One region of the Aeromonas sp. 130281 genome, then DNA from elsewhere that is predicted to be linked to it. Evidence: predicted binding sites of a transcription regulator. Region 1 holds the regulator's gene; the other holds the start of a gene.
What was found. The regulator LexA, encoded in region 1, represses DNA repair genes until DNA is damaged. The targets are predictions, from matches to a motif close to ANCTGTNTNNNNANACAGNT.

Region 2: the regulator LexA is predicted to act here: its motif matches at 2,395-2,414, upstream of dinB (DNA polymerase IV).

Annotation. Positions count from the first base shown of each region.
Region 1 covers NZ_JBWVQS010000015.1:23,135-27,830, reverse strand. Annotated here, with positions in the region: gene AC1IN8_RS20760 (MATE family efflux transporter) at 1-521, opposite strand, end outside; gene AC1IN8_RS20755 (SCO family protein) at 550-1,176, opposite strand; gene AC1IN8_RS20750 (hypothetical protein) at 1,391-1,600, opposite strand; gene lexA (transcriptional repressor LexA) at 2,060-2,686, opposite strand; gene plsB (glycerol-3-phosphate 1-O-acyltransferase PlsB) at 2,891-4,696, shown strand, end outside.
Region 2 covers NZ_JBWVQS010000002.1:259,021-263,716, forward strand. Annotated here, with positions in the region: gene nqrF (NADH:ubiquinone reductase (Na(+)-transporting) subunit F) at 1-637, shown strand, start outside; gene AC1IN8_RS08180 (FAD:protein FMN transferase) at 641-1,684, shown strand; gene nqrM ((Na+)-NQR maturation NqrM) at 1,779-2,003, shown strand; gene AC1IN8_RS08190 (hypothetical protein) at 2,077-2,289, opposite strand; gene dinB (DNA polymerase IV) at 2,490-3,542, shown strand; gene AC1IN8_RS08200 (methyl-accepting chemotaxis protein) at 3,609-4,696, shown strand, end outside.

The DNA of each region.
Region 1 (4,696 bases):
ACCAGGTTGCTCAGGATCAGCAGCAGCATGGGGCTGCGCGCATCCTGCATGCCCAGCAGCCAGCCCATGATGACCAGGTTGCACAAGGCCGCCGGGGCGCTCCAGATCCGCACCGAGACATAGTCGCCGGCATAGACCTGCACCTCGGGGGATCCCCCGCTGAGCCCTATGATGGCAGGCAAGAAAGGCAGCACCAGCAACAGCAGGGCCAGCCCCAGCCCGACGGCGAGGCCGAGCGCCCGCGCCAGGGTGTCCAGCTGCCCCTCGGCGCTGGCGGCGCCCTGGGCCTGGGCGGTCAGGCCAGTGGTGGACATGCGCAGGAAACCGAGCAGCCAGAACAGGAGGTTGATGAGGGTTGCCCCGACCGAGACGCCCCCGAGGAACCAGGCCTGACCGAGATGACCGATCACCCAGGTGTCCACCAGGCCGAGCAAGGGGGTGGTGACGTTGGAGAACACCATGGGCAGGGCCAGGGCAAACACGGCCCTGTGGCGGCGAGGATCCCTCAGCCAGGACGCCATCAAGCTAGGCACAATCGGCGCCAGCGTCTCACTCGTCGGCCAGCCGCACTATGCGTGCGAAGTCGGAGACCATGGTCTGCATGTCCACATGAGGCACCTCACCCGGGGCCACCTTGGGACGGAACATGGCCACCAGCTTGCCCTCGGGGCTGATCAGCACGATCGAGGCCGAGTGGTCTATGAGGTAATCCTTGCGTTCGCTCTCCACGATGGAATAGACGAGGCCAAGGTTGCGCACCAGGGGGAAGAGGGCGCGGTGGGGGCCGGTCGCCGCCTTGAACTCCGGATGGAAGAAGGCGGTGTAGCTCTTGAGGCGAGCGCTGTCGTCCCGCTGGGGATCCGCCGAGACGAAGACCACCTGGCTGCTGGGCGAGATCTTCTTCAGATCCGGGTAGATGGAGCGCAGATCCGCCAGGGCGGTCGGGCAGACGTCGGGACAATAGGTGTAGCCGATAAACAGGAAGGTCCAGTGCCCCGCCAGATTGGCGGCGGTGAAGGGCTTCCCATCCCCATCCGTGAGGGTGAAGGGATTGATGTCGCGCCCTACCGGATAATAATCCGCCTGCGCAGGCAGGGAGGGTTGGCTCCAGTAATAAGCCGCCATTATGCTGCCGACGAAGAGCAACAACAGCAGGGAAAAACGTGGTTTAACCATATAAAACAGAACCTTGCTAGTTCAACCAGCCAGATGGCGGGGCCAATGAAGGGCTATTGTAACCCGCCAGGCCCCGTTTCTGCCTAGTCCCGAGTCCGGATCCCGGTCAGGAAAGGTCCCCATAGGGAGGAGACAACCACTATCTCCCGGCCATGGCGGGGATAAAGAAAAGCCCCACACCGGGTGGGGCTCACACACTGTTCGGGGGACTGGCTCAGGGTCGCAGTCTTCGCTGCCCCTGGGGGCGCCGGATAGTGGCGCGCAGCGGAATGACCGGGGCCGTCCAGGGGGCATCTGGCAAACCTATGTCGTGGTGGCGGCGGAACAGACGAACCAGGCGGACAATCTTGTCCTTGGGGCACCCCAGCCAGATGGTCCAGCCATCGCCCTTGTGATAGACCCAGAGCGCATAAAACCACGTCATCCGACTGCCCTTGATGAATCGGGTGATGGAGGATGCGGGGGTTGCGGTTGCGGCCGGACCCGGATCCCACGGCGAGCTTGAAGCCATACCTGTCCTCCTTGCTCAACAGGCCACGCCGACCAGTGTGACTGCCATCGGGAGGCAGACCAGGCACCGTCGCGTACTGACTGTATTGAGTCGTCCTGCTGCCTGACGACTCTCCCTGTCCCGCACCGCCCCAGCCGTGATGCATCCCTGCTACCCATGCTGACCTGGCGGCACACTCAAGGTCATGGCGATTATCCGGCCATGACACTGCGGGCCTTCTCAAAGGATATATCCGAAATGCACGATGCGTGGCGGTACTGTTTACGGTGGATCCGGGCGGCGGCAATGGCGGGGATCGGGGAGGAAAGGAGATCGGGGAAAACGCACAAACGAAGGGGCCTCCCGCAGGAGGCCCCTTGGCATGTTCGATGGCTACATCCAGTCGGCGTTGCGAATGACCCCGACCGCCAGCCCTTCGATGGTCAGATGCTGGCTGGAGAGATCCACCTCGATGGGGGAGAGCTCCTCGTTCTCCGGCAGCAGCCACACCTGGCTGCCCTTGCGCTGGAAGCGCTTGACGGTGACGTCTTCATCGAGACGCGCCACCACCACCTGACCGTTGCGCACCTCCTGGGTCTTGTGCACCGCCAGCAGATCCCCATCCATGATGCCGATGTTCTTCATGCTCATGCCCTGCACCCGCAACAGGAAGTCTGCCCGCGGGTGGAACAGGGCGGGATCCACCTGATAGTGGCTCTCGATGTGCTCCTGGGCCAGGATGGGCTCGCCGGCCGCGACCTTGCCGATGAGCGGCAGGCCGTTCTCTTCTGGCGCAGCCTCCTCTTCCTCGAGCAGCAGACGGATGCCGCGGGAGGTGCCGGGCATGATCTCGATGACCCCTTTCTTGGCCAGGGCCTTCAGATGTTCCTCGGCCGCATTGGCCGACTTGAAGCCAAGCTTCTGGGCGATCTCGGCGCGAGTCGGCGGCATGCCGGTCTCGCTCATGTTCGCCTTGATAAGCTCCAGCACTTCAGCCTGGCGGGGGGTAAGGGGTTTCATAGCATAGGCACCTGTCTTTTTATACAGCACACTGGCAGTATATACAGTGCTGTGGCCAAGGCAAGGCGTTGCTGATATTTGTCCCCACCTTGTCGCAAAAATCCCGCACCTTCTATCCTGAAAAGGCACTCATCCTACCTCTCGGCGACAAGCCGTCGGTGATTTGCTATGCTCACGCCGCATTTTTTTGGAGAGCAGACGCACATGTCCCTTGGACAGAACATTTCCAGAGCCATCCTGCAATGGCCGGTCAGTGGCTTGGTCAATCACAAGAGCCTGCCGGAAAATCCCATCACGGAGCTCAAGCTGGATCCGGCAAGACCCATAGTCTACGCCCTGAAAACCAGCTCGATCACCGACCTGATGACCCTGCAACAGTGCTGCGAGGATCTCGGCCTGCCCGGCCCCTTCACTCCGCTGGAACTGGGTGGCCAGCTGCTGCCGCGCTACGTCTGTCTGGATCGTCCGCCTCCCCTGTTTGGCACGCGCAACAAGCCGCTGCCCTTCCTGCAGGAGTTCCACCAGCTGCTGGACCTGCACAAGCAGGATCCCGAGCTGGATATCCAGGTGGTGCCCGTCACCCTGTTCTGGGGGCGCGCCCCCGGCCGGGAAGGCGAGGAAGCCTCCGGCTGGAACATCATCAGCAGCCTGGCCCCGAACCGGCTCAAGAAGGCGCTGATCGTGATCCTGAAAGGGCGCGAAAACCTGGTGCGCTTCTCACCGCCGCTCTCATTGCGCTACATGGCGGACAAGCACGGCACCGACGAGGCCATCGCCCACAAGCTGGCGCGGGTGGCCCGCACCCACTTCAGTCGCCAGCAACTGGCGGCCACCGGTCCCAAGCTGCCGAACCGCAACCTGCTGTTCAAGCAGTTGCTGGAGTCGAGCGTGATCCAGCAGGCCATCGAGGAAGAGGCCAGACGGGAGGGGATCAGCCTCGAAAAAGCCCAGAAGCGCGCCCATGGCTACATGGACGAGATCGCCTCCAACTTCTCCTACCGGCTGATCCGGCTCGGGGAGAGCTTCCTCGGCTGGCTGTGGAACAAGCTCTACCGCGGCCTCTCGGTCAACGGTGCCGAGCAGGTGCGCCAGCTCGCCCAGGAAGGGCACGAGATAGTCTACGTCCCCTGCCATCGCAGCCACATGGACTACCTGCTGCTCTCCTACGTCATCTATCACCAGGGCATGGTGCCGCCCCATATCGCGGCGGGCATCAACCTCAACTTCTGGCCGGCGGGCCCCATCTTCCGCCACGGCGGCGCCTTCTTCATCCGCCGCACCTTCAAGGGCAACCCGCTCTACAGCACGGTATTTCGTGAATACCTGAACCTGCTGTTTGCCAAGGGCTACTCGGTGGAGTTCTTCACCGAAGGGGGTCGCTCGCGCACCGGCCGCCTGCTGCCCCCCAAGACCGGCATGCTGGCCATGACGCTGCAGGCCATGATGCGCGGGCTGGACAGGCCGGTCACCCTGGTGCCCGTCTATCTGGGCTACGAGCACGTGATGGAGGTGAACACCTACCACAACGAGCTCAAGGGCAGCCGCAAGGAGAAGGAGAGCTTCCTGCAGGTGCTCGGCATACTGCGCAAGCTGCGCAACTATGGCCGGGGCTTCGTCAACTTCGGCGAACCGCTGACCCTCAACAGCTACCTCGGCGAGCACGTGCCGCACTGGAAGGAGAGCATTGGCCGGGAGGAGCGCCCCGAATGGATGGCCCCCACCGTCAACCAGCTGGCCGAGCTGCTGATGACCCGGATCAACGATGCCGCCGCCGTCAACGGCCTGACCCTGAGCGCCCTGGCGCTGCTGGCCGCCGAACGCCATGCCCTGACCCGGGACGAGCTGCAGGCCCAGATCAACACCTATCTGGACCTGCTCAAGCAGGTGCCCTACAGCCCCCAGAGCACCATGCCGGACGAGGATGCCAGGACACTGCTGGATCAGGCCATGGAGCTCAACAAGTTCGAGGTGAGCGAGGACAAGCTGGGGCAGATCATCAGCCTCGATCGC
Region 2 (4,696 bases), on a different contig from region 1:
CTTCGAGCTGGAGTCCAAGGTCAACGAGCCTATTATCCGTGCCTACTCCATGGCCAACTATCCGGAAGAGTTCGGCATCATCATGCTGAACGTGCGGATCGCGACCCCGCCGCCGAGCAACTGGACTGCCCCTCCCGGCCAGATGTCCTCCTACATCTTCAGCCTGAAGGCTGGGGACAAGGTGACCATCTCGGGTCCGTTCGGCGAGTTCTTCGCCAAGGACACCGACGCCGAAATGGTGTTCATCGGTGGTGGTGCCGGCATGGCGCCGATGCGTTCCCACATCTTCGATCAGCTGCGTCGCCTGAAGTCCAAGCGCAAGATGAGCTTCTGGTACGGTGCCCGTTCCAAGCGCGAGATGTTCTATGTCGAGGACTTCGACATGCTGGCCGCCGAGAACGAAAACTTCCAGTGGCACGTCGCCCTGTCGGATCCGCAACCGGAAGACAACTGGGATGGCTACACCGGCTTCATCCACAACGTCTTGTTCGAGAACTACCTCAAGAACCACGAGGCGCCGGAAGATTGCGAGTTCTACATGTGTGGACCTCCCGTGATGAACGCTGCCGTCATCAACATGCTGAAAAACCTCGGCGTTGAAGACGAAAACATCCTCCTGGATGACTTTGGTGGTTAATCCATGCACAGTGTTGTAAAGACCTGGCTAGCCTTCGGGCTAGCCTTTTTCTTGACTGGGTGCGGTCAGGAATCGGTCCAATCCAAGCCGGAGATCCACATCACCGGCAGCACCATGGGCACCTACTACTCCATCAAGGTGGCGGATGCCGCCGTCACGGATGCCGCCAAGCTGCAGGCCGAGGTGGATGTCCTGCTGGAGCGGGTCAACGATCAGATGTCCACCTACCGCCCGGATTCCGAGCTGTCGCGCTTCAACCAGCACAAGGACAATACCCCTGTGGTGGTCTCCCGTGACACAGCCCGGGTGGTGACCGAGGCCATTCACATTGGCCGCGAGAGCCGCGGGGCGCTGGACGTCACCGTGGGCCCCCTGGTCAATCTGTGGGGCTTTGGGCCGGATGCCAAACCGACCAAGGTGCCATCCGACGAGCTGATCGCCCAGACCCGGCAGAAGACGGGCCTCGGCAATCTGCATGTGGTAACCTCGGTCGACGCCGACACCCTGCAAAAGGACATCCCGGATCTCTACGTGGATCTCTCCGCCATCGCCAAGGGCTTCGGGGTGGACAAGGTGGCCGAGTACCTGGAATCCCTGGGGGCGCGCAACTACCTGGTGGAGATCGGCGGCGAGCTGCGGATCAATGGCGTCAACGGCAAGGGTCACCCCTGGCGCGTCGCCATCGAGAAGCCGACCGCCAATGCCGGCTCGGTGCAGGAGGTGATAGTGCCAGGGGACAACGGCGTCGCCACCTCGGGGGACTATCGCAACTACTACGAGCTGGATGGCAAGCGCTTCTCCCACACCATGGATCCGCTGACGGGCAAGCCCATCACCCATCGCATGGTGTCGGTCACCGTGATCCACCCCTCCTGCATGACGGCAGACGGGCTGGCCACGGCGCTGACGGTCATGGGAACGCAGAAGAGCCTGGCCTATGCCAAGGAGCGGGGTCTGGCCATCTTCGTCATCACCAAGACGGACGAGGGCTTCGAGGAGGCTTACTCGGATGCCTTCAAGCCCTACCTGGCCAAGCAGCCCGGTTAACCGTGAAGGCGTCGCCATCACTCGGCGGCGCCTGGGAATCTTGTCGCCGGATGCCGTCGAGCCGTATCTGGTTAAACAGTAAAGGGGTAATACCATGCAGATCTTTCTGATCACCTTCGGGGTGTTTCTGGTGGTGGTGGTGGCCATGGCCATCGGCTACATCTTCCAGAAGAAGACCATCTCCGGCTCCTGTGGCGGCCTTGGCACCATAGGGATCGAGAAGGAGTGCGACTGCCCGGAGCCCTGCGACAATCGCAAGAAGAAGATGGCCAAGGAAGAGGCCCGTCGCAAGATGCTGGTGGACAACCGCATCCTCTGAGGGCGAGCACCCGCGTGCGGGTGCATCGAATGCACGCGAGCCGACCCTGGGTCGGCTCGCGTCTTCATGGCGCTCAGTAGTCGTATTGGCTGCAGGCCTTGTTGTGAAACTCCGCCTTTCGTTTTGCCAGCTCCTCCCTTGTGCCCAGCTCGTCCCCCTGCTTGATGGCCTTCTCCAGTATCTCTATGCGCTCAAACAGCCAACTGCACTCGGCGGTCGGATGGTCCTTGGTCATGCCCGTCAGCGGCAACAGCAGCAGGCAGAGTCCCGGCCAGATTGCTCTCATCTCTCTCCTCCTTGAGTCTGATGTGGATGGTGCCTTGAGAGTCTATCCGTCCCTCTCCTCCCGCGCGCTGGCAGAAATGACAGGGCTGGGGTAGCATGGGGCCTTGACTGGTTATTCATACAGTGGTGTCGCCGCCTCGTCACGACAGCGGAGGTGCACCCAACCATGCGGCAGGCGCCGACGGCTCAACAGACTCTGGCATGCGCAAGATCATTCACATCGACATGGACTGCTTCTTCGCCGCGGTGGAGATGCGGGACAACCCGGCCCTGCGGGAGGTGCCGCTGGCCATCGGCGGCTCGGCCGACAGGCGCGGCGTCATCTCCACCTGTAACTATGTGGCGCGCCGCTTCGGGGTGCGCTCCGCCATGCCGAGCGCCCTGGCCAGGAAGCTCTGCCCGCCGCTGGTGCTGATCCCCGGGCGGATGGCCGTCTACAAGGAGACCTCCCGCCAGTTGCAGGCCATCTTCCTGCGCTACACGGAGCAGGTGGAGCCGCTCTCCCTCGATGAAGCCTACCTGGATGTCACCGACAGCCCCCATTGCGGCGGCAGCGCCACCCTGATGGCGGCCGAGATCCGCGCTGCCATCGTCCTCGAACTGGGGTTGACCGCCTCGGCCGGGGTGGCGCCGAACAAGTTTCTGGCCAAGCTTGCCTCCGAGCAGCGCAAGCCGGACGGCCTGTTCGTCATCCGCCCCCAGGAGGTGGACGAGTTCGTGCGCCAGCTGCCCCTCGGCAAGCTGCCCGGCATCGGCCGCAAGACGGCGGAGCGGCTGGAGTCCCTCGGGCTCTACTCCTGCGAGGATGCCCGCCAGCTCGGCAACGAGGAGCTGGTGAGCCGTTTCGGCAAGCTCGGGGAGATGCTGGCCGGCCGCATCTGGGGACATGACGATCAGCCGGTACAGGCCCGGCGGATACGCAAGAGCATAGGGGTGGAGACGACCCTCGCCAGCGACGTGCTGGATGAAGCCGCCTGCCGGGAGGTGCTCGGCCGGCTCATTCCCGAGCTGGAGCTGCGCTTTGCCAGGGCTTGCCCTGCGGAGGCGCTGATGGGGCAGGGGATCAAGCTGAAGTTTGCCGATTTCCACCAGACCACCGTCTATCGCAAGGGGAGCTACCAGGCGAGCCGTTTCCACGATCTGTTGCACGAGGGGTTGCAACGGTCTCAAGGAAAACCCATTCGCCTGCTCGGTCTGGTGGTCGGTCTGCCAGGGGCGGGGGAGATCAACCAATTGAGCCTGGATCTCAGCTGATTTAGTTAAGTTTTTGTGTCCAAAACCGATACAGTGTTCACATCTGTAGACGTTAGGAAATGTGGCATGAGTTCTCTTTCTGTTCAGGGACGGATCACCCTGATCGCCGGTTGCTGTCTGTTGGCCAGTGCCGCCGCACTGGTCGCCTCTTCCCTCTTCAACGCGGCCCGCATGCAGGAGCAGGTGCTCACCTCCACCACCCTGGAGGGGCAGCACGCGGCAGAAAACTGGATGAAGGCCATGGGGTCAACCCAGGCGGCCAGAGTGACCAGCTACCTCGACGAGGCCTATTTCAGGGCCACCCTGCTGGCGGAAGGCATACTGTTCCAGCGCAAGAACGCGGCGGACAACTTCGTTCACTCCGAGGCGCTGCGCAATGCCGTGAACCAGCAGTTGCAGGACGCGGCGGAGTCGTCGGCCAATCTGCTCGGGGTCTATGCGGTATTCGAACCCAACCAGCTCGACGGTGAAGACGACAACTATCAGGGCTCGACCGCGCTCGGGGCCAACGACAAGGGGCGCTTCTCCAGCTACTGGGCCAGAGTCGATGGCAAGGTGACCCTGGAGGTGATGGACGAGGCGCTGCTGGCCGACGACAAGCCCTCCGGGCACGGTGGCCTGGAGAATGACTGGTACAGTTGCAGCATTCGCAGCAAGGCCCTCTGTCTGCTCGATCCCTATGTGGACGAGGTGGGCACCCGTCAGGTGCTGATGACCTCGGTGACGGCCCCCCTGCTGGAAGAGGGCAATCTGCTCGGCATGGTGGGGGTCGACATCTCGCTGGCCACCTTGCAGAGCCTGGTGGAGGAGATGGACAAGACGCTCTATGACGGGCAGGGCAAGGTGCTGCTGCTCAGTCACGAGGGGCGGGTGGCCGGGGCCGAAGGGTTCAAGGTCGCCCTTGGGGAGACCCTGGAGCAGCAGGGGCTGTCGGCGGATCTCAACGGCTGGCTCGCCAAGGGGGAGGTGGTCACGCGCTGGAGCCCGGATGGCGCCCTGCTGCAGACCTTCGTGCCGGTCAGCATGCGCGGGACGGATCGCAAGTGGGGCATCTACATCGAACTGCCCCGTGCCGTGGTGCTCGCCTCCGCCCTGAAACTGCAGGATGAGCTGGAGGGCCAGTCCCAGCGCAGCGTCGCCACCCAGTTGCTGAT